DNA from 2 places in the Brevibacillus sp. NPDC003359 genome. Region 2 is predicted to be linked to the other one. Evidence: riboswitches for the same ligand, from Rfam matches in the RefSeq annotation. Region 2 holds a riboswitch; the other holds the start of a gene.
What was found. A riboswitch is a leader RNA that binds a small molecule or an ion and turns the genes downstream of it on or off. The one in region 2 is predicted to bind magnesium.
Positions count from the first base shown of each region.

Region 1: linked by a shared signal. The riboswitch ahead of ACFYU8_RS24370 (magnesium transporter CorA family protein) and the one ahead of ACFYU8_RS05645 (magnesium transporter CorA family protein) in region 2 are both predicted to bind magnesium.

Region 1 is NZ_JBIAOR010000013.1:85,960-97,628, forward strand. Features, by position in the region: gene purL (phosphoribosylformylglycinamidine synthase subunit PurL) at 1-1,246, shown strand, start outside; gene purF (amidophosphoribosyltransferase) at 1,231-2,649, shown strand; gene purM (phosphoribosylformylglycinamidine cyclo-ligase) at 2,707-3,747, shown strand; gene purN (phosphoribosylglycinamide formyltransferase) at 3,741-4,349, shown strand; gene ACFYU8_RS24370 (magnesium transporter CorA family protein) at 4,410-5,345, opposite strand; M-box (ykoK) riboswitch at 5,620-5,790, opposite strand; gene ACFYU8_RS24375 (EAL domain-containing protein) at 5,910-8,033, opposite strand; gene ACFYU8_RS24380 (hypothetical protein) at 8,204-8,581, shown strand; gene purH (bifunctional phosphoribosylaminoimidazolecarboxamide formyltransferase/IMP cyclohydrolase) at 8,763-10,313, shown strand; gene purD (phosphoribosylamine--glycine ligase) at 10,393-11,669, shown strand, end outside.
Region 2 is NZ_JBIAOR010000001.1:1,276,757-1,288,425, forward strand. Features, by position in the region: gene ACFYU8_RS05595 (hypothetical protein) at 1-108, shown strand, start outside; gene ACFYU8_RS05600 (SOS response-associated peptidase family protein) at 206-376, shown strand; partial or broken gene ACFYU8_RS05605 (SOS response-associated peptidase) at 389-907, shown strand; gene ACFYU8_RS05610 (putative iron-sulfur cluster-binding metallochaperone) at 1,023-1,475, opposite strand; gene merR1 (mercury resistance transcriptional regulator MerR1) at 1,501-1,896, opposite strand; gene ACFYU8_RS05620 (MFS transporter) at 2,086-3,264, opposite strand; gene ACFYU8_RS05625 (MOSC domain-containing protein) at 3,328-3,975, opposite strand; gene ACFYU8_RS05630 (FadR/GntR family transcriptional regulator) at 4,037-4,717, opposite strand; partial or broken gene ACFYU8_RS05635 (Tn3 family transposase) at 4,770-5,195, shown strand; partial or broken gene ACFYU8_RS05640 (SOS response-associated peptidase family protein) at 5,450-5,533, opposite strand; M-box (ykoK) riboswitch at 5,793-5,960, shown strand; gene ACFYU8_RS05645 (magnesium transporter CorA family protein) at 6,345-7,280, shown strand; gene ACFYU8_RS05650 (SOS response-associated peptidase family protein) at 7,973-8,236, opposite strand; gene ACFYU8_RS05655 (GNAT family N-acetyltransferase) at 8,300-9,190, opposite strand; gene ACFYU8_RS05660 (CD3324 family protein) at 9,889-10,152, shown strand; gene ACFYU8_RS05665 (FusB/FusC family EF-G-binding protein) at 10,310-10,948, shown strand; partial or broken gene ACFYU8_RS05670 (SRPBCC domain-containing protein) at 11,008-11,169, opposite strand; gene ACFYU8_RS05675 (SDR family NAD(P)-dependent oxidoreductase) at 11,245-11,669, opposite strand, start outside.

The DNA.
Region 1 (11,669 bases), on a different contig from region 2:
GGCAGAAGCGATTGCGATATTTGATAAATGGGGCTTGGCATCCGCTGTAGTGGGTAAAGTAACGGAAGACAGCAAGCTACGCCTGTTGCACCAAGGTGAGGTAGTAGCAGAGGTACCAGTAGACAGCTTGGCAGACGACGCACCTGTGTACCATCGTCCATCTGCGGTGCCTGCTTACTACGAAGCAAACGCGAATGTAGATGTGTTGGCAGCCATCCATGAACCGAAAGATCTGAATGTAACGCTGAAAAGCTTGCTGGCTCAGCCAACGGTGGCGAATAAAGCGTGGGTATACGAGCAATACGATCACATCGTGCGTGCAAACACAGCTGTAAAGCCTGGTTCTGACGCTGCTGTTGTCATGGTGCGCGGTACTCGCAAGGCTCTTGCGATGAGTACGGATTGCAACGGTCGCTATGTGTACCTCGATCCAAAAGTGGGCGGTGCCATTGCAGTTGCAGAATCCGCACGCAACGTCGTCTGCTCTGGTGCAGAGCCGCTGGCGATTACGGACTGCTTGAACTTCGGAAGTCCGGAAAAGCCTGAGGTGTTCTGGCAATTTGAAAAATCGTGCGAGGGCATGAGCGAAGCGTGTGTAGCACTCGATGCTCCGGTCATCGGCGGAAACGTATCCTTTTACAATGAACGCAGCGGTGACGCGATCTACCCAACCCCAACAGTGGGAATGGTGGGCTTGATCACCGATGTTGACCATATTACGACTCAGGATTTCAAAAACGAAGGCGACGCGATCATCCTGTTGGGCGAGACCTTCGCTGAGCTTGGCGGCAGTGAGTATCAAAAGATGGCTACGGGCAGCATTTCCGGACGTCCTCCACAAATCGATCTGACCAAGGAAGCGGCTGTGCAAAAGCTGGTTCTCACAGCGATTCGCCAAGGTCTGGTGAACTCCGCACACGATCTGTCCGAAGGCGGTCTGGGTGTTGCGCTGGCTGAATCTTGCTTCGGCAAAGGCTTCGGTGCGCAGGTGGCTCTTGCGTCCGAGCTGCGTAAAGACGCGCTCTTGTTCAGTGAATCTCAATCTCGCATCTTGCTCAGTGCTTCCCCAGAGCAAGCGGCGGCGATTCTCGCATTGGCAGGTGAACATGGCGTACCTGCCGGGAACATCGGTACGGTCGGCGGCGATCGTCTGGTAGTAAACGTGAACGGTACAGAAGCGATCAACGCTTCGACTCAAGAGGTGAAAGCAGCCTGGAAGGATGCGATTCCATGTTTGATCGGGTAATCTGGGACAAATTGAATGAAGAATGCGGCGTCTTTGGCATCTACAACCACAAAGAAGCATCCCAATTGACCTATCTGGGTCTGCATGCCCTTCAACATCGCGGTCAGGAGAGCGCAGGCATCTGCGCCTCCGACGGCGAGAAATGGTATAAGCACCGCGGGATGGGTCTCGTGTCAGAGGCTTTTGGCAAGGGCGATCTGGAGAAGTTCAGCGGTCATATCGCGATCGGCCACACCCGTTATACGACTGCTGGCTCGAGCAAGATTGAAAATGCCCAGCCGCTCTTTTTCCGCTATGCACAAGGCAGCATGGCTGTTGCCCACAACGGAAATCTCGTGAACGCAGCCGTGCTCCGTAAAGAGCTCGAAGCAAAGGGCTCCATTTTTCAGACGACCAGCGACACTGAGGTGATCGCACATCTGATCGCCCGCTCTGAGTGCAAGGATTTGCCGGGAGCGGTAAAGGACGCCCTGCAATACATCAAGGGAGCGTATGCGCTTCTCGTCATGAACGAGCATCAACTCGTGATCGCCCTCGATCCGAATGGCTTGCGTCCGCTGTCATTGGGACGTCTCGGCGACGCGATCACTGTCGCTTCCGAGACCTGCGCATTTGATATTATCGGCGCGCAGTATTGGCGTGACGTACAGCCGGGTGAGTTGATTGTCATCGATCGCGATGGCATTACCGAAAGCAAGTTTACGGAAGCGACACAACGTTCGATTTGTACGTTTGAATACATTTATTTTGCCCGACCGGACAGCGACATCGATGGAATCAACGTCCACATGGCACGCAAACGTCTGGGCAAGCAGCTGGCATTGGAATCTGCGATTGATGCTGATGTAGTCACAGGTGTACCGGATTCCAGTATCTCTGCTGCTATCGGATTTGCAGAAGCGACAGGAATTCCTTATGAAATCGGCTTGATCAAAAACCGCTATGTCGGACGCACCTTCATTCAGCCGAGTCAGGAGCTGCGTGAGCGCGCTGTCTATCTCAAGCTGTCTGCGGTTCGCAAGGTAGTGGAAGGCAAGCGCGTCGTCATGATTGACGACTCCATTGTTCGCGGTACGACGAGTAATCGGATCGTCCGCATGCTGCGTGAGGCTGGCGCGAAAGAAGTGCATGTGCGTATCAGCTCTCCGCCCGTTATGAATTCTTGCTTTTACGGCATCGACACTTCGTCTCGCGAGGAGTTGATTGCCTCGACCAAATCCGTAGAGGAAATTCGTCAAATCATTGAGGCTGATTCGCTGTCATTCTTGTCTGTGGAAGGAATGATCGATGCAATCGGCCGCATGGATTCGGCTCCTAATAGAGGACATTGCCTCGCATGCTTTAACGGAGAGTATCCGACAGAGATTGAGTTCGAAGAAGCGCTACCTGCGCTCAAATGCTAACAGTGCTACTTATGAACCACCGCTAAAACCAAGCAACCTCTTGTAGGGGGAGAAACGATGAGTGAAGCATATAAACAAGCTGGCGTAGACATTGATGCGGGCAACGAAGCCGTCGAACGCATGAAAAAGCATGTGAAGCGGACGTTCCGCCCGGAAGTAATGACTGATTTGGGCGGGTTCGGAGCGCTGTTTCGCCTGGATACAAAAAAATACGAGAAACCCATTCTCGTTTCCGGCACAGATGGGGTAGGAACTAAGCTGAAGCTGGCGTTTGCCATGGACAAACACGATACAATCGGCATCGATGCTGTCGCCATGTGCGTCAATGACGTTGTGGTTCAAGGGGCAGAGCCGCTCTTTTTCCTCGATTATCTGGCAGTTGACAAGGTCATTCCGGAAAAAATCGAAGCGATTGTCAAAGGGATCGCAGAAGGCTGCTCGCAGTCGGGCTGCTCGCTGATTGGCGGGGAGACTGCCGAGATGCCTGGCATGTACGCAGAAGGTGAATACGACATCGCAGGCTTTACCGTAGGTGTCGTGGACGAGAGCAAAATGATTACGGGAGCGTCCGTGGCAGCAGGCGATGTACTGATCGGCCTGGCTGCAAGCGGCGTGCACAGCAACGGTTTCTCGCTCGTTCGCAAGGTGCTTTTGGCAGACAAAGGCATGTCCCTGCATGATCATGTAGACGTTTTGGGCAAAAAGCTCGGCGAAGAGCTGCTGACCCCAACCCGCATTTACGTGAAGCAAGTGTTATCCGTTCTGGAATCACATGAAGTGAAGGCTCTGGCACACATCACTGGCGGCGGCTTTACTGAAAACATTCCGCGCGTGCTTCCAGAAGGAATGCAGGCTATGATCAACGTAGGTTCCTGGCCGGTGCTGCCGATCTTTGAGCTGGTACAAGAAGCTGGTAACATCTCTTACCCGGATATGTACAAAACGTTCAACATGGGTATTGGCATGATGCTAGTTGTGAAGCCGGAAGACGCAGTGAGTGTGATGGAAAAGCTGCAAGAGCTGGGAGAACAGGCGTATTTGATCGGACATATTCAAGCGGGAGAGCGCAAAGTCGTATACAACGGGGTGGAATGGTGAGAAAGCTGGCCATTTTCGCCTCAGGCAGCGGCTCCAACTTTGAAGCGATCGTGCAGGCTGTACAGGACGGCAGGCTCGCAGGTGTAGAAGTTGCCTTGCTCGTGTGCGACAAGCCCGGTGCCAAGGTTTTGGAACGTGCAGAGCGTTTAGGGATCGATTCCTTTGTTTTTCAACCAAAGGAGTATGCAGACAAGGCTGCTTTTGAACAGGAAATCGTGGCCCAGCTCCAAAAACGCGATATATCGCTGGTTGTGCTGGCAGGCTACATGCGGTTGGTCGGTGAGACACTTTTATCTAGCTATGAAGGAAAAATCATCAATCTGCATCCGTCGCTTTTGCCCGCGTTTCCAGGAAAAGACGCCATAGGTCAAGCACTCGCTTACGGGGTAAAGATGACGGGGGTAACGGTACATCTGGTTGATGCTGGTCTGGATACAGGGCCGATCATTGCCCAAATTCCCGTAGCGGTGCAAGAAGCAGATACGGCTGAAACTTTGGCGGCTCGTATCCATGCCGTGGAGCATGAGCTTTTGGTGAAGGTCATTGGCTATTTAGCAGAAGAGAGAGTGAAGCTGGAAGGAAGGCTTGTCCAGCTGACATAAATCGAGACTTCAAAAAGAAACCGACATCCTTTTACGATGTCGGTTTTTTGGTCATTCGTTTTAGAAATACTTCTTTCTCCAAAATAGGAGGGCTGTTACGGACGTAATGGTGGTGGACATAATCATAATGATCGTGAATGCGTGTGGATGATCCTGAAAAGGAAGCGCGACGTTCATCCCGTAAAAGGTGCCGATCACCATAGGTAACGTGATGACAATGGTAATGGCGGTCAACAGCTTCACTACGCGATTCAGATTGTTGGAGATGACAGATCCGAAGCCATTCATGATGTTCCCTAAAATGGCGGTATAGATCTCCGTCATTTTGATGGCCTGCTTGGTTTCGATTTTTACTTCTTCCAGTAGTGCCTTATCTTCTTCGTACATTTTCAAATAACTTCCACTCCGAAGCAGGGAGATCAACAGACTATTTGTTTCCAGGGACGTCGAAAAATAAACGAGGCCTTTCTGCAATTCAAGCAAGGTAAGCAGTTCATTGTTTTTCGTCGATTGTCGCAACGATTTTTCCAGCGTTTCTGTCTGCTTGTTGATTTTTTTCAAGTAATGCAAATAATCATGCGACGTATTCGATAAAATTTGCAGGACGAACCGGTTTCGCATGTGCGTGTGAAAGTTTTTCACTTTCCCTTTGATGAACTCATTCATGACAGATGTTTCTACCAGGCAAACGGTTAAGATATAATCTTCCATCACCATGATTCCCAGCGGAACCGTCGTATAGTTGTCCTTCGTCCCTTCCTTCGTGGAGACCGGGATGTCTACGTAGAGCATCACACGGTTTCCGTCCTTGTCGATCCGCCCTATTTCTTCGTCATCAAGGGCATCCTGCAAAAAATGAAGGTCAATCGACAACTCCCTGACGACTTGTTGCTTTTCTTGTTCAGAAGGATCGGTCAGATGGATCCAGCAGCCTTTTTCAAATTGATGCAGTTCTTCTATTTTTCCCATGGCATTCGTTTTGTAAATGTTCAACATGGTTTTCTCATCCTTTCGCAAATAAGGATCGGAGGTATACGACCATGTTGCGCAAGCATGCCTACATGAAGATACTATAAAAGGGAGAATGTCAAATAAGGTATGGGGAACATGCCGCAGCGCCACAAGGCCGGAAAATTCTCCGTACACAATCTTGATTGCAGTTATTCATTCCGCAACTTGGACTACTGTCCATTAAAACGTTCCCCCCTTTCAAAATAAAAACCCTCTAGCAGGAATCTAGAGGGTTAGAAAAGTGCACAAAATAACACCACTTTTTCTTCCCCTACCAGAGCTTTGGCACTATACAACGTAAAGGAAACATTCCTTAGCCACCTTAAGAAAAGCCTTAGTTCGGCAGTTCCTGTTCTACCCATTGGCATCTTTCGATATTTCCGGGCAGTGGCCTATGTTTGTATAGGAGCCTCACCTAACGAGGATGACTGATTGACTTTGTCATCGTATTCCTGTCACCAGTATTTGTCAATCATGTTTTCTCGTCCTACATGCATGTTATTCATGTCCTTCGATACGGTGTCGGCTTCTAACTATTGCCGACTCACCCTATTTTGCTGCGTTGTTTGCCAACAACGATTCACATTCTGCTGCCGGAATGGGTTTGCTGAAAAAATAGCCTTGAAAAGTGCTGCAGCCAAGCGTGCGTAAAAATTCCAGCTGCGCTTCTGTCTCCACGCCCTCAGCTACGAGAGAAAGGCTCAAGCTATGCGCCATAGCAGCAATCGCGGACACGATGGATGTATTCAATGTGTGGGTGGACATGTTACGCATAAAAGACTGATCTATTTTCAAAGAGTTGATGGGGAGCGACTGCAAGCAGCTTAAGGAGCTATAACCAGTCCCAAAATCATCGATGGAAATATGAATCCCCATATCTTGAAGTATCTGAAGACGCGGAATGACTGTATCGAGTCGATGCATGGCAATGCTCTCGGTAATTTCAAGCTCAAGGTAAGCAGGGGCGAGCCCTGTCTTTTGCAACGTTTGCTGGACCATTGTCACCAGATGCTTGTCTTGCAACTGGCGCATGGACAAGTTTACGGCGAGACGTACAGGTGGCAAGCCTTGCTGCTGCCACTCCATGCATTGTTGGCAGGCTTTTTCGAGTACCCATTGGCCAATGGGGATGATCAAGCCCGTCTCCTCGGCTAAGGGAATGAAATCAAGCGGGGACACGATTCCGTATTCAGGATGCTGCCAACGAATCAAGGCTTCCAGCCCGACAATCTTTTCATGATCGTACTGCGGCTGGTAATGCAGCTGAAACTCGTTGTTATCCAATGCTGTTCGAAGTCCGGCTTCTAGCATCATTTTTTTGGCGAGAGCGATATTCATTTCGGGGCAAAAAAACTGAAAGTTGTTTCTACCGTGTTCCTTGGCTTGGTACATCGCTGTATCTGCATTTTTTATCAAGGTCTCAGCGTCGGTCCCATCTTGAGGGAAGAGACTGATACCTATACTGGTAGTGACCACGAAGCTTTGGTTGCCCAAAAAGATCGGAGAGATGAGCTTTTGCATGAGTTTTTCAGCAAAATGCATCGCTTCATCGTGAGCCATTCCTGGAAGAATGATCGTAAATTCGTCCCCACCTAAACGGCAAATGGTATCATGAGGACCGACGCTGTCCCGCAAACGGTTGGCAATTTGCGAAAGCAAACTATCCCCGGTGGAATGGCCGAGTGTATCGTTAATGTATTTGAAGCGATCCAAGTCCAGAAACAGGATCGCCAGCGGTTGTGCATGGTGAGAGGCATGGACGAGCGAATCTTCCAGCTTGCTTTGGAATAAGGAGCGATTGGGCAACCCTGTCAGCGTATCATGATAGGCAAGGTAGTGAATCACTCTCTCGGTTTCTTTGCGCTTGGTAATGTCTTTGGCAATGACAAAATAGCCGACGTTGGTCTCGTTTACGACGATAGGGACGACGGTGGCGTTGAGCTCAATTCGCGCTCCATTTTTATGGAACACAAAAAGATCGTAATTATCGGATACGCCTTTTTGTGCATGACGTGACAGCGAGAGGACGCGCTTGACGCCTTCTCTGTCCATCAACTGTTGAAAGGACTGGTTGCGAAGATCGATCAGGCTGTAGCCTGTAATGACTTCAAACGCCGGATTCAGATTCAAGAACTTGCCTGCCAGATCAAGCCAGCACACGATGTCCGGGTTGTGCTCAAACAGTGATTTGTAGCGCTGCTCGCTAACCTCCAGCCGTTGCTCAGCCCATTTGCGCTCCGTAATATCGTGTGTAACGATCAGGGCACCAACAGGCTCACCAGATGACTGGGTGAGAAGCTTCCCGTTGGCTACGAGAATCGATACGGCTTTTCCACTAGGCTGTGTCCATATTTCCTGGTCATTGACGATTTCCCCGCGTAATACTCGAACAGACGGCAACTCCCCAAATGCTACAGGAGTAATGCCGTCTGGATGATAAAAGGTAGAAGAGCCGTATGTTTGCTCGTGCATATGTATCGGTTCGGACATGCCGAATTGTTTGGCAGCTTTGTTGAAAAAAAGGACGTGGCCGTCAAGCCCGTAAACGGTCACCCCTGCTTCCATATGCTCCAAGATCGGTTGTAAAAGGGTTTCATGTAGGGTAGAGGACGACAAGTCACCCAAAGAACCGTCAACAGGCGGAGAAAACAGAGAATTTCGAATAAAGTTCATGTGGGCCCCCGGACTGTTGGATTTTGTTGGTATCATTTAAATGTTATATGAAAGTGAAAATCATTGTAAATATTTGGGCAACTTTCCTTCTTCCGCGAATCATGACAAACCAAATCAACTCTTGTGACATACAGTAAGAGAGGGATATTCCCACAAAGGGAGGGGCCGATTTGAGCGGAGATTTTGTTTCGAACTTGCTCGATAAGCTAAGCCAAAAAACAGGGCGGCAATGGACGCTTAACGATATTATGAAGCTAGCGGAAAAAATGCCGAAGGGCGGAGCCAATGTAGATACGTTGCTCGATGAGCTGGGAAACATGGGATTCGAAGTGCCAGAGGAGACGAAAGAGCGCGTCAGGGATCGTGTAAAGGACGGCCAATCCATCTCCATGGAAGAGTTAGGGAACTTAATGCCCAAAGAGGTAAAGGCGAAGAGCCGCAAGTCGAAGAAGCCGATCAAGCCAATCAGGGCGACTGCCAAAAGCAAACCAGTCGCACTGTCAGATCGCATCAAAAAGCTATCAGGCAAAGGCAAGAAAAAACGATAACTTCATCAAAGCAAATGCAGGTGTATGCAGTCGCAAGTGCCGAACAGGCATGGGCGGCTGCGTTTGTTTTCCTGACGAAGTTATTGATAATAGCGTACAATTATTTTATAATATGTAAGTATTGTTCGTGTTTTGGTCAATAGTTACCCATGTTTTCACTAAAATTCAGGAGGTTCTTTCCGTGAGTGTGAAAAAAGCGTTGATCAGCGTTTCTGACAAGACAGGATTGATTCCGTTTGCCCGTCGATTGGTAGCCGCCGGGGTACAGATCATCTCTACCGGGGGTACGGCTTCTCTCTTAAAAGCAGAAGGAGTTCCCGTCATTGGCATTTCTGAAGTGACTGGATTTCCAGAAATTTTGGACGGTCGCGTCAAAACGTTGCATCCCAATATCCACAGCGGCCTCTTGGCTGTAAGGGACAGTGAAGCACATGTGCAGCAACTAAAAGACCTTGGGATTGAAACCATTGATCTGGTTGTCGTAAACCTTTATCCTTTCAAGGAAACGATAGCGAAGCCAGACGTGACATATGAAGATGCCATTGAGAATATTGATATTGGTGGACCAACGATGCTGCGTTCTGCTGCGAAAAATCATGCGTTCGTCAGTGTAGTGGTCGATGCAGCCGATTATGAAAAAGTAGCAGAAGAAATTGAGGCAAATGGCGATACTACGCTAGAAACCCGTCGCAAGCTGGCTGCAAAAGTTTTCCGTCATACTGCTGCCTATGATGCTTTAATCTCTCGCTATTTGAGTGAGCAGGTGGGCGAGCTGTTGCCAGAGAGCTACACGGTGACTTACGAGAAAGCACAGGATTTACGCTATGGAGAAAATCCACATCAACGTGCGGCATTTTACCGTGAGGCGTTATCGGATCAGTTGAGCATCGGGAATACTAGTCAACTGCAAGGAAAAGAGCTTTCCTATAACAATATCAATGACGCAGATGCAGCGCTGGCGATTGTACGCGAATTCGCTGAACCTGCAGTCGTTGCGATCAAGCACTCTAACCCTTGTGGAGTAGGGATCGGCACTGATATTCGCGGCGCTTACCAAAAAGCGTACGAAGCAGACCCTGTCTCTATTTTCGGTGGTATCGTGGCAGCAAACCGCTCGATCGACCGTGACACTGCACTCGCGATGAAAGAGATTTTCTTGGAAATTATCATTGCACCTGACTTCACCGAAGAGGCGTTGGCTGTTCTGGCTGAGAAAAAGAACCTGCGTCTCTTGCGTATTCCTGCGCTGAATGAACCAGCCAAAAAAGTGGACAATCTGTTCCGCGTAGCTCCTGTTGCAGGCGGGGCGCTCATTCAAGACTTCGACTACAAGCAGCTCGAAGAAAGCGAGATTCAAGTGGTTACAGACCGTAAGCCTTCGGAAGAGGAGCTGGCACAGCTGAAATTCGCGTGGAAGGTCGTCAAGCACGTCAAATCGAATGCGATTCTCTTGGCAAAAGACAACATGACCATCGGCGTGGGGGCAGGCCAGATGAACCGCGTAGGGGCAGCGAAAATCGCCATCGAGCAAGCAGGTACATTGGCAAGTGGCGCGGTTATGGCTTCGGATGCATTTTTCCCAATGGGAGATACCGTGGAAGCGGCAGCCAAAGCAGGGATTACCGCTATCATCCAGCCAGGCGGCTCCATTCGCGATCAAGAATCGATTGATGCTTGCAACCGAGCGGGCATTGCGATGATCTTTACTGGCACTCGTCATTTCAAGCACTAAAAGAGGCTATTCGGGAGTAACGTTCGCTTTTTTATCACGTACTAAAGAGTGGATTACCTCTCACACAGGAGGACATACAATGAAAATATTAGTGGTCGGCGGCGGCGGTCGAGAACACACGATTGCCTGGAAGCTGTTGCAGAGCTCTAAAGTGACAAAGGTATACTGTGCGCCAGGAAATGGGGGTACCGCCCAAGTCGCACAAAACGTGCCGATTGGCGTCCATGATTTTGCTGCGTTGGTTCAATTCGTCAAAGATGAGGGAATTGATCTGACTGTCGTTGGCCCGGAAGATCCGCTGCTGGCGGGTATTGTGGAATTTTTCCAGGAGCGCAATCTGCCGATCTATGGCCCGAGCCAAAAAGCGGCAATGATCGAGGGCAGCAAGTCTTTTGCGAAAAGTTTAATGAAACGCTACGAGATTCCGACGTCTGCCTATGAATCGTTCCTGGATTACGAGTCAGCGAGTGCGTACGTAAGAGAACAGGGTGCTCCTATCGTTGTCAAAGCGGACGGCTTGGCAGCGGGGAAAGGGGTCGTCGTCGCAGAAACGGTGGAGGAAGCAGAAGAGGCTCTCCGTCAGATCATGCAGGAAAGCGTCTTTGGTGAAGCGGGAGCGCGCGTGGTCATTGAGGAGTGCATGTTCGGCGAAGAACTGTCGCTGTTGTCTTTCGTCGATGGAGAGACGGTAAAGCCGATGATTACCTCCCAGGATCATAAGCGAATTTTCAATGATGACCGCGGCCCCAATACAGGCGGCATGGGAACATACGCCCCGGTACCGCAAATGTCTGCTGAACTGGTAGACGAGATCGTCAAAACGATTGTCCAGCCGATGGCGTCAGGAATGGCCAAGGATGGCATTCCGTTCAAAGGCATTCTCTACACAGGTCTGATGATTACGGAGCAAGGCCCGAAAGTCGTGGAGTTCAATGCGCGTTTTGGCGATCCAGAGACACAGGTGCTCTTGCCGTTGCTCGAAACAGATTTGCTCGATATTTTTGTCGGAACGGTCAATGGCGAGCTCGATGCAGTCGATGTGACATGGCAAAAAGGAAGTGCTGTTTGTGTCGTCATGGCAGCGCCAGGTTATCCGGGAGATTATCCAAAGGGTGCGTTGATTCACGGACTGGGTCAGGCAAACGAGGGAGCTATGGTGTTTCACGCAGGTACGAAGGCAACCGATGAAGGTATCGTTACGAGCGGTGGCCGTGTGCTTGGCGTCGTGGCAACCGGAGCGGATTTGGCGCAAGCGCGTGAGACAGCGTATGCAAAGGTGCAAGGGATCTCGTTTGATGGGGCGCAGTATCGTACGGATATTGCGGCACGAGCGATGAAGTATCAGCAAAAGGGATA
Region 2 (11,669 bases):
CAGATGACAAAAGAACAGCTAATAGATCAATTGATTTCTGCGGAGCAATTTATTGCTGAACAAATGCAGATTTGGATCTCAGAACAATTTAAGGCTTTTCCGAAATAATTCTTCCGAATTATTGTGAAGAGTTGTTTAACGGAACTAGTCATTCGAGGTACAGAATAGAACACTACAACCCTAAATCATTAATGAGGTGATTTTCATGTGTGGAAGGTTTACGCTCGTGGTCTCAGATCCAGAAGTGTTGATGAATCGGTACGAATTAGAGGATGGCTCTTTCCCAATTCAAGCGAGATATAACATTAGTCCTGGAACAATGATTCCAGCGGTCATCAATGACAATGGAACCAATCGCATTGGATTGTTAAAGTAGGGGTTAGTTCCTTCTTTCTCTAATGATGATAAAGTCGGTAATAAAATGCTAAATGCCCGTGCAGAAACCCTAGTTGATAAACCAAGCTTTCGTCACCTATTACCGAAGAAGAGATGTCTACTCATTGCTGACTCATTCTATGAATGGGCGAATACTGAGAAAGGCAAGACTCCCATGCGATTTATGATGAAAGATGAATCCATATTCTCTTTCGCAGGGTTATATGACACTTGGAAAACTACAGATGGTCGAGTAGTACACAGTTGCACTATCATCACAACCAAGCCTAATTCACTTGTCGCTGAGGTACACGATAGAATGCCAGTAATTATTCCACGCAGTCAGGAGGCGTTGTGGTTAGATCGTAGAGTTACGAATCTGGACCTTCTGCAGTCCGTTCTCCAGCCATTTGATGAAAAATTAATGAAGGTGTACCCAGTCAGGTCTATAGTTGGTAATGTTAAAAACGATGTACCTGAATGTATTGTCCCATTAGCGTGCCACCAACATAATGGAAATTTTGTACGCTAAGCAATTTTTTACATAAATAAAGCAGATTTCCTGTACGTTAAGGAAATCTGCTGATATCGTACTAATTTATAGCTCTTTTCGTAAGAATTTTTGATTTTTTTGAGCTGACAAGAGATTAGATCTTGTCAAGGGTCCGAATGAATGTAGTGACATTGCCCAAACAACAGGCTCCTTGTGGGTTATTAACCTCACATCCACAACGATTAGCTTGAACTTGTTCTTGTATATGGTCAATTGGATGCTGATTTTCCTGAACAGCTTGTATTAAGCGTTCTCTTGTCCATCCAAAGCAGTAGCAAACAGGTACATCCAACGCATCGTCTTTTTGGAACACCGAGACTTTGAGCATATCTTTGCCAAAGGTCTGTTCATCACTAAAATAGACAACTTCGCAAGATGAATTCGTGCAAAAAGCGTAAGTCAATTCAGGGTGAATGGTTTCTAACGCTGTTGATTGAAGCAATGCCTTAATCGTAATCAATTGAATACTTTTGCCCTTTTTTTGACAAACAGGGCATTGAATTGGTGTTGTTGGCTTTTCAAAGGATGTTTGACAACAGCTTTCCATTTTGTATCACTCCTTATGCAGTTTATTAATTCATCACTGTTTCAATAATGGGGCATTCGTAAATATCTTTGTTATCGGGGCATCTTTCTTTAAGATCCACCAGCATTCGTTTAATTCTTTGGAGATCTTCAATTTTACGCTGGATGTCCTCTATCTTTAGAACAGTGAAATCATACATATCGCGGCACTTTACTTCATCTCGATCAACAACACCTAACAATTTGTCGATTTCATTTAATGCGAATCCCAATTCCTGCATGCGTTTAATAAAACTTATACGGTCGGCTGTTTGTTCTGAATAAATTCGGTAGCCTGAACTGGTACGAGAAGGTTCTGCAATTAATCCGATTCGTTCATAATACCGAATAGTTTCTTTGTTAACGTTACATTTATCAGCAAGTTCTCCGATACGAAACTGCATTTGCCTCACCTCACATGTAGTATAAACCCTGTACTTAAGTACAGAGTCAATAGATATTTTTCTCTCTTAGATGGGGGACCACCCACATTTTAACGAAAATATACGCTAAGCAAATTCCATAAAAAAGAAAATGGGCTTTTCTACTCTAAGGAAAAGCCCACTCTGAGTTTTTATTGTAACAACTGGATATTACTGTAAGTTCTTAGTTTCTACTTTTCTCTGATTCATTACTAAAGTTAAAATGAACAAAATCACGCTTAAAAATAATATCATGAGAAACACCTGTTGATAACTTCGAGAAAAGTCACGTATAATACCTGCTAAAACAGGAATAAGTCCACCAATCATATATCCCCCTGACTGCATCATGGCAGTCCATGCACTTGCATCTTCCGGTGTATTTGTTTCATCCAACGGTAACATGAGAGCCAACGGAAATAATCCACCAAGCCCAATTCCAAGTAAAATAGAAGGAATCCATGCTGTAGTCAATGGATATATCATGAGTGACAAACCTATTACCACAAAACACACACTACCTAATAACCAAAATGTTCGATTTTTATAAAAATCCGCTAAAGTTGGAATGACAAAGCTACATACCATTTGAACAAATGTAAAGACGGTAACCAGAGTTCCAGCTTGCTGACTATTTAACCCTACACTTTGAGTTGCTGGAGCAAGCCAAGTGGTAATACAATAAAAAATACCTGATTGTAGTCCAAAAAAGATTGTAAACAACCATACCTTCTTATTTTTTAATGGTAATATATTGTTTTGTTTATTATGTGTTTTTGTAGTTTTATCTAGTCTCATAACGGGATACCAGAAGAGAAGAGCAACAATGGTAAACACACTCCAAAATGCAAGTGCCATATTCCAAGAGTCTTTCAATACATGTTGTAAAGGGATAGTCATCCCTGCGCTTAAGGAAGCACCTGTTCCCATTCCAACTGAATATACTCCTATCATTAAACCAATCTTAGTAGGAAACTTCTCCTTAATAAATCCAGATAGCAATGGACCAGCAACCGCAATACCAATACCAATAAATAGAGAGCTAATAAGCAATGTGAGAACTGAATAAGTAAAAGCTCTCATACATGTTGCAACTCCAATTAAAATCAGACAAGCTAAAATTGCCTTTTCTGTTCCATACTTCTTGTTCACCTTACCTGTAAGTAATGCAAACACACCCATACATAATACGGGAATAGATGTCAGAAAACTAACGGAAAAGTTGCTCATGTTTAAGTCCTGACGAATTGTCTCTAATAAAGGTGAGATTGATGTGATTCCTATACGTAAATTAATAGAAACAAAAAATAATGCCAATATATAGATATAGGTTCGTTTTCTATTTTTCAAATTATATATCTCCTCTCTCAAAACATCAATATTGAGTATATCATCTGATGTTTCAAGGTGTAATTATTTATTTAATCGTTTCAATAGTAACTCTCTTAAACTGTCCGATAGTGCATCCACCTCAATAATTCTTTCTAGTGCTTCTTTATTGTATTTATTGTGGAATTTAACATGATTGACTTGTGAAATCGATACCCTTTTAGGATGCGATGCAACAAGTTGTAAACAATCACTTGCCGACACACTACCTTCTTGTAGCACTCGACATAGGAAACCGGTATATCCTGTTTGTTGCATTTCAAACGCTAGATTAGGAACGTCGTATTTTTTAGCAAGCTTATAACATGGATTCCTTGGCTCGGAAACCTGTATGACTGCTTCTCCGAAAGCGAAGATATCCCCAATATGAACCTTTTCTTCAGTCAAACCGTATACCGTGATATTTTCTCCAAAGAGTGAATCATCTATCATGTTATGGATTATATTGCTCCAATAGGCGTAACGATTATAAGAATACACACACAAAGCTTTATCTTTTCCGCCATGTTCTTTATAGGCTTGTTCATCTCCAATTAAACCTATTTTCGTTAAAAAAATCCTTCCTTGGACAGGACGCTTTCTTATCGCTGTTGAAATAACAGTTTTTCCATAGCTTAGATTTTCAACTTTGCCAATATTGATGGACTTTACTTGAAAAATAGTTTCTGACATTTTCTATCTCCCTTCATAATTCATAATATCATCTGATGTTTTTAGTCGTTATTAAAGGAGCTTATTTCAGCTCCAAATTTTGAATAGCGTATGTTTGTGCTTCTTCTGCATTTTGATTTAAAATAGCCTGGAACAATTTTTCGTGAATAACAGAGTTGTCTTGATAGTTATTTGTATTTAATATCAATTGGGTTAGGATGTGACGAAGAACGGGTACAAATGATTGATACAAATCCAACAGAACTTGGTTCTTACTCGCTTTTGCAATAGATAGATGAAATTGAATATCTGCATCTATATATTCTAAATAATTTCCCTCGTGAAGAGCGTTCTTCCTCTTATTTAAATATCCTTTTAGGAGTAAAAGGTCATCCTCATCGCGGCGTTTTGCAGCCAGCATAGCTACTTCTTTATCTAACATATTTCTTGCTTCATACACATGGTCTATATTGGCATCTTGTAACCGTTTTTCAAATGAATCTTGTACCATACTTAGTGATACAATACGAGTACCGTTTCCTTGCCGAACCTCTAGTATGCCGGCATGTACTAAGATTTTTATACTTTCTCGTAGCGTCGAACGTCCTACGCCTAGCTCTTCCATTAATTGTGGCTCTGTAGGAAGTCGATCGCCTACTGCGTACTCACCAGAAAAAATTTTTTCTTGTAGACGTTCTAAGACCTCATCCACTAACTTCCTATGAGAAACTTTCGAAAAAGACTTTTTTGAGTTTGTATTCATCTGCTCATCTCCTGTTTTATTCGTTTTTATGATAACCAATTTAAGTTACTTTGACAATGTCATAAAGGCATTAAGAGAAATGGGTAGAATTGAAAAAACTATCTTTATTCTAGATTATCTTTCAGATAAAACGTTACGTAGAAAAGTTCAACGAGGATTAAACAAAGGGGAAGCAATGAATTCACTAGCAAGAGCAATATTTTTTGGGAAACACGGAGAATTCCGTGAACGTGCTCTCCAAGACCAATTGCAACGAGCAAGTGCATTAAGTATTCTCATTAATGCCATCATTATATGGAACACCGTATATTTAAGTAAAGCTGTAGAAATGTTAAGAAGTACGCATGGGTTTAACGAAGAACTATTAAAACATATCTCACCACTAGGATGGGAGCATATCAACTTTTTAGGTGAGTACCGATTTAATATGAAAGATACAACAACGTTAGAATGTCTTCGTCCTTTACAACAAGTTTAAAAATAAGAGTCGGATTTTTTCTTAGAGTAGAAAATCCGGCTCATTTTATGTCGAAATTTGCTTAGAGTATATTTTCGTTAAAATGTGGGTGGGACCCCTAGATTAAAAAGAATTCATTACCGAAAACGAACGTTTTTGGGGCTTTGTGAAGAGCTGAATAACCACTTCTATAGACACGACGTTTACAGGTAATTTTGTTATACATTTTGTTTTTAGCCAAGATAAGAAAAGGTTATTGCAATTCTGTTAGACATTTAATAAAAAAAGCTGTCAGCAGGAAGGATGCATCGCTTTCGGGTGAAAAGCTGTTTGAATGCAGGCTTTTCATTTAATGTCTCGCAACGCGCTTTTAACCTATATACTCAAAATCACGTTCAATACTTTAAAATGAAGGAATAAAGATATAGAATGGTAGTTCGTATATGAGGAAATAAATTAACAGAACGATGGATTATGTACAATAAGTCAAAAAGCTTAAGTAAAAAATGAAATGTCTCAAAAAGAAAATGTACTTTTTGACATGGCCACGAAACAAAGAGGGCTAGAAATTAGTTGTTGACAAACTTTAATGACAGGGATACTATGACAAAGTCAATAATAAGTCCTCGTTAGGTGAGGCTCCTATACAAACATAGGCCATTGCCCGGAAATATCGAAAGATGCCAATGGGTAGAACAGGAACTGCCGGACTAAGGCTTTTCTTAAGATGGCTAAGGATTTTTCCTTTACGTTGTATAGTGCCAAAGCTCTGCTAGGGGGAGATAAAGTGGTGTTGTTTCGTGCGCTTATCTAACCCTCTATGTACTCGGAGGGTTTTTTATATTTTGAAAGGGGGGAACATTTTTATGGATAGTAGTCCAAGTAGTCCAAGTAGTCGAATGTATAACGATATATATCCTGTTCAGAGAACTAATCGGCCTTGCGACGCTCCTACATGTTTCCCATACCTTATTATCATTCGTCTTTTTTCTTAGGACGACTGTATGTAAGTATGCTTATTTGACATGCTCGCGTAACACGGTCGTTTCCGATTCCTCGGCTCTCTCTGATTACAGGGAGAGCTTTTTTGTTGGTTCTTCGAGGGTAAGGAAAATATTTTATGCGGAAATCTATACCGCCGATTCGTTACATGCGAAAGGATGAATAAACATGTTGAGAATTTATAAAACTGATGTTACCGGAAAAATAAAAGAACTCGATCAATTTGAAAAAGGGTGCTGGATACATCTTACCAATCCCGCTGAACAAGAAAAGCAAAAATTGGTCAGCGATTTGAATATTGACCTTGACTTTCTGCAGGATGCCCTTGATGACGAAGAAATTGGGCGTATCGACAAAGACGGAAATCGAGTTATACTCTTTGTGGAAATACCCGTTTCCACAAAAGAAGGTATGAAGGATATCTATACTACTGTTCCGCTGGGTATCATGGTTATGGAGGATTATTTCTTAACCGTTTGCCTAGAAGAAACGGCAGTCATGAATGAGTTAGTCCAAGGTAAGATGAAAAATTTTCATACTCATATGAGATCGCGTTTTGTTCTGCAAATTCTATCTAGTACCTCTCTTTATTATTTGCAGTACTTGAAAAGAATCAACAAGCAAATGGAAACCCTTGAAAAATCCTTGCGGCAATCAATGAAAAACAATGAACTGCTTACCTTGCTTGAATTGCAGAAAAGCCTTGTCTATTTTTCGACGTCCTTAGAGACGAACAGTCTACTGATTTCACGGCTTTGGAGCGGTAGTTATCTGAAAATGTACGATGATGATAAGGAACTGCTTGAAGAGGTAAGAATCGAAACCAAACAAGCTATCAAAATGACGGAAATATATACCGCAATTTTAGGAAGCATTATGAACGGTTTCGGCTCCATCATTTCCAACAATCTGAATCAAGTAGTTAAGTTGCTTACCTCGATCACCATCGTCATCACATTACCTATGGTGATCGGTACCTATTACGGTATGAACGTCGAGCTTCCTTTGCAGGATCACCCGCAGGCATTCAATATCATTATGATAACCTCTGCAACAATTACGACAGTCACAGCACTCCTGTTCTGGAGAAAGAAGTACTTTTAATTTCTAAGCAGAATTTTAATTAAACGGAGGGAGGAGCGACAGTTAAATGATAAGAAAAGAAGGATGGTACTATCTTTTAATGTTGCTTGTTCTGATCACAGGTTTAGGAAGTTCATGGTACTTATATACCCTGGGGATGGTGTCGTAACGTTAAATCGTTACACATCATCAGAATCTGAGTCATTACGCTCATGGGTTCGATAGTTTAGGCTGCCGAAAGGCAGCCTATTTCTTTCTTGGAGATCAATCTTTGCAGCAACTTTGAAGTCTCGTTGTTCCATCTAAGAAATTTTACACGTCGACCATTGCTACCCTTGCAAAACGCATTCGCTTCCCTTAAAAGTCCCCTGGAGTACCAGTCTCCGAGTGTCAGTCCAATATCTTCGGACACACGTCCTCCCGACTCAAATAGGTACGTATTGGCACTACTCTGACTTGTCGCGGCATGTGCCTCTTTTGCAAATACGGTCAAAGGTAAATGTATTTTATTGTTGCGATCAAAAACAATAACCGGGAAACCGTGCAAAGTATCTGACGGCCTCCTGACAACCCTGTACGGCTTACTCAGCAAATACCATTCTTCCTTTACGCAAGATATCCTTCAATGGAGAATAAAAAAACTACCAGTTTATAGAAACTGGTAGTGCATCATTTACATATTGAAAAAACCATTGTCAGCTGGTTTCAAAGTATTAGGCAATTAGAGTTGCATTGATCATTCTGTAGCTGCTCTTCTCATCGGCAGCCCACGATGGCACTAACCCCCATCTCAACTGACCCATACGTCGCTTACCGCGATCAGCAATAATCGCTGGAATGAACTGACCCGGTGCAATATTGTACCGTAGCTTTGCATTAAATGGAATGACTTCGATTTGGAACCGTTCCTTCCATTTTTCCAAGTTCGTTACGAGAGTAAAACGGCCGCACATGCTTTTCCCCTCACATCCTTCCATACTGGACGTCTGCTTTTTTCTCTTCTATTTTACTGTTTCACCCTGCGTGTCATTTCAAACCTTTTATGCGTGTGAAGTAAGTGGAAAACGAAAATGTTCTCTCTCCATTTTTAACGAAGGACGAACAAATAAGACATCCTCTGTCGTGGTCATCAATGCAGACTGGATTTTTTCACTCTCACTATCCGGCATAAAATGAAAATGAATGATCGTTGTCTCAGCCGATATCAAGTGAGAAGTGACCGCTTCTATATCAACTGCTTTTTTACTTACGAGATCAAATACATGCAGCTGGTCATCTTCTTGTTCAAATAGGACAATCACATCCTCCTCTTCGACATAATAGATCGCATCCCGAAAAACGAGAAGAAAGTAAAACATCAACAGATGCTCGCTATCCTTGACGCCAAATCTCGATGAAACGGGGATTCGTTCGGCAGCAAATTCCTTCATGACGATAAAATCAGCCTCGTTATCAACATCCAGCTTGCGCAAGGCCGATTTTTGTCCTACTTGCTTTTTCAAATCGGATGCCAATATGTGAAAGCTACTTTCCTGTACTCTCTCAAATCCGAATTTCGGATAAAAATCGAGGACAGTTTCGTTGGCAAACAAATAAATAAAATCGTATTCCATCTCACATGTCTGGAGGATATGGTTCATCAATTTCGCTGCCAATCCTTGATTGCGATAATCCGGATGCGTCATGACCGTTCCGATCTGAAGTGCCTTATAGTCCTTACCGTTGGATGTCACGACCATCTTACTTGCAGAAGCGTTGGCAATGACCTGATCCCGATCCATATAGGAATAGCAGACATAGTTATCATTCCAAAAGCCCTTGTTATACCATTCTTTAAAATCGAGCTGAAAGACCTGCGTGGCGAGGTCATTAAAGCTTTCCCTGTATTTTTCGATCTGCTTGTAGTCGCTAATCAATTGATAGTCACCCATGTGAAAACCTCCCATTTGATTGTTTGTACATTTGGTAATCATCCATTTCTTTTCAGCAATCCCTTCCTTCAAATAAAAAAGACCACAAGAAGAATTCTCTTCTCATGGTCAAATTTATCGTTGTAATGAAGATACCTATCCCGAACAGAATAGATATCGTGCACAAACGTGAAATTTGTTTTGATGAGATATAATGCCTTCTAATCGCTTTTGAAAAAAGGTACAAAAAAATAAACCAAGGGCACGCCCTTCATTTGACCTTTTCCCATATAAAATTCATTAGAATTTTACTTAGCGATTGTCAGTTTCATCATACTCAGTCAAAACCTCTTTTCACGTTAGATATCTTTACTATATTTGAACTTCCATAGTTTGTAAATGTGCAATTCATTTCTTTTCGTTGTGTAAGTATCGTTATACAAAAAAGCCATTTTCTTATATAATTACAAATACTCCCTTCGCATACAGGAAGGGAACACCGTTTTCAAAATGGACCTCGAGGGGGGTGTACCAATGGCGAATGCTCTCAATTTGCCACATACCGCAGCGGCTCATGCAAAGCCTAGAAATAGTAAGGCGATACTTTGCATGAGGTGGTCTCTCGTTTAATCGATTCATCGCCTTCATTTGCGTATCTCATTTCCTATTTCTTGGCTTTGCCCCTTATTTGCCTATCTATAAATAAGGAGCGAGCAGAAATGAAATGTGTGAAAGCAAATTTAATCCTTCCTGAAACGTTACTGGCAGAAATTCAAAAGTACGTGCAAGGAGAAACCATTTATATCCCAAAGACAAAAGTAACACACCAAAAATGGGGGACACGCACAGGCGGAAGAAAACTCCTGGATGAGCGAAATACGGCTATTAAAAGCAGCTTTCGGGCCGGAACGTCTATTTCCCAGTTAGCGGAGGAATACTTTTTGTCTACAGAGACGATTAAAAAAATCGTATATACCAAATAGACGTTAATAAAGCACTGACGACCTTTTCATTCAGGTTGTCAGTGCTTTTTTATGGCGAGTATTTTTGCTAAATGTCTTACCCCTTTCTCCCCGCTTGTAAACACACTAAAGTAAAGAAGAACCCACCTAACAAGACAGAAACAGGAGGAACCGAAAGATGGAACCTTTTATCCATACGCATCAATTTCACTTCATAAAATCACGCGTTCAAGCGATCATGAACGCCTATGCCACCAGTACAGATGCCAACGTCATTCGTGCTCGCAAAGAAATCGCCCATGAAGAAATCTTTCAGTTGTTCCCGAACATAACGGAGGAACAAAAAGAGATTTTGCATCCGATTGACTCGATTAAAGAAAAAGCAGAAGGAAAGCAGTTTTTGCATCAACTTTCACCGTTTGTGATTCCATTTCCTGAACTCGCAGAGTCGTCCATTAAGAAGCTCTTTCCAAAAGTAAAGAAGCTGAAAGTCTCAAATTTAGCTGAGATCAATTTTTCAGAAATCTCATATGTAAGCTGGCTAGACACTGCGACGGAAAAGAAATACATTGTTGCCTACCACGAAGGAAAACTGATTGGCATTCACGGACAGTTTACAAACGTAAACAAAAAAGGCGTCTGTGCGATCTGTAATCGCCTTGAGGAACTCGGCATGTTCGTCCTTGAAGCCAAAGTATCTGGGGATGGAACGTATTTGAAAAAAGGAAACTACATTTGCCAAGACAGTGTGACGTGCAATCAAAATATCATTGCGTTAGATAAGCTAAACGATTTTATTGCACTGATGGTGAAATAAATCTGTTGACCAAAATGAAAACGGCCGCCGGGTCTCCATGCCAGGGGGCCTTTCATGCTTTACTTGATCGCGTTCAGACTCTCTTCCAAACGATCCCACGTTTGGGTGATACCCTCTAGCATGCCCATGTCCACAACTGTCTTAAGTGCTTATGCGGACACATATTCACTACGGCTAACCAGCTTCGTCTTGCCGCCCAAATCGATGAATTCCATCGTGACCTATGAGGTACGCTCTTTCAAAAACGCAGCGACAAGACAATCGTTAGTGATTGATCAATAACTAGTGGCTATTATTTATTTCATTGAAGTACGATTCTGCAAATGCTGGATCGTTGCCGTTATCCCCTCCTCGAACTTCGTCGCTGGGATTGGTCCAATTAGTCGTTTATATTTTTCTCCGCTTAAGATCAACGGTTTTTCGGTTAAGTACAGCATCTCAACAACCTCCTTCATCACTGGGACGAGCATGCCCAACAAAGACAAACCAATTTTCCCAAGAGGAATGACAGGTTTCACAGTGCCACTAGCTTTTTGGGCGATTCGGACGATGTCTCGACCGGAAATGATGCCTCCACCTGGAATGTGCCAGTTTTGTCCATAAGCAAACTCCCGGCTGGCCAACTCTACAATCATCTTCGCCGCATCCGGCAAATAAACAAACTCGCGAGGAACATGCATATTTCCAATGAAAAACCCCGGTTTTCCATCCGCAATTGCCT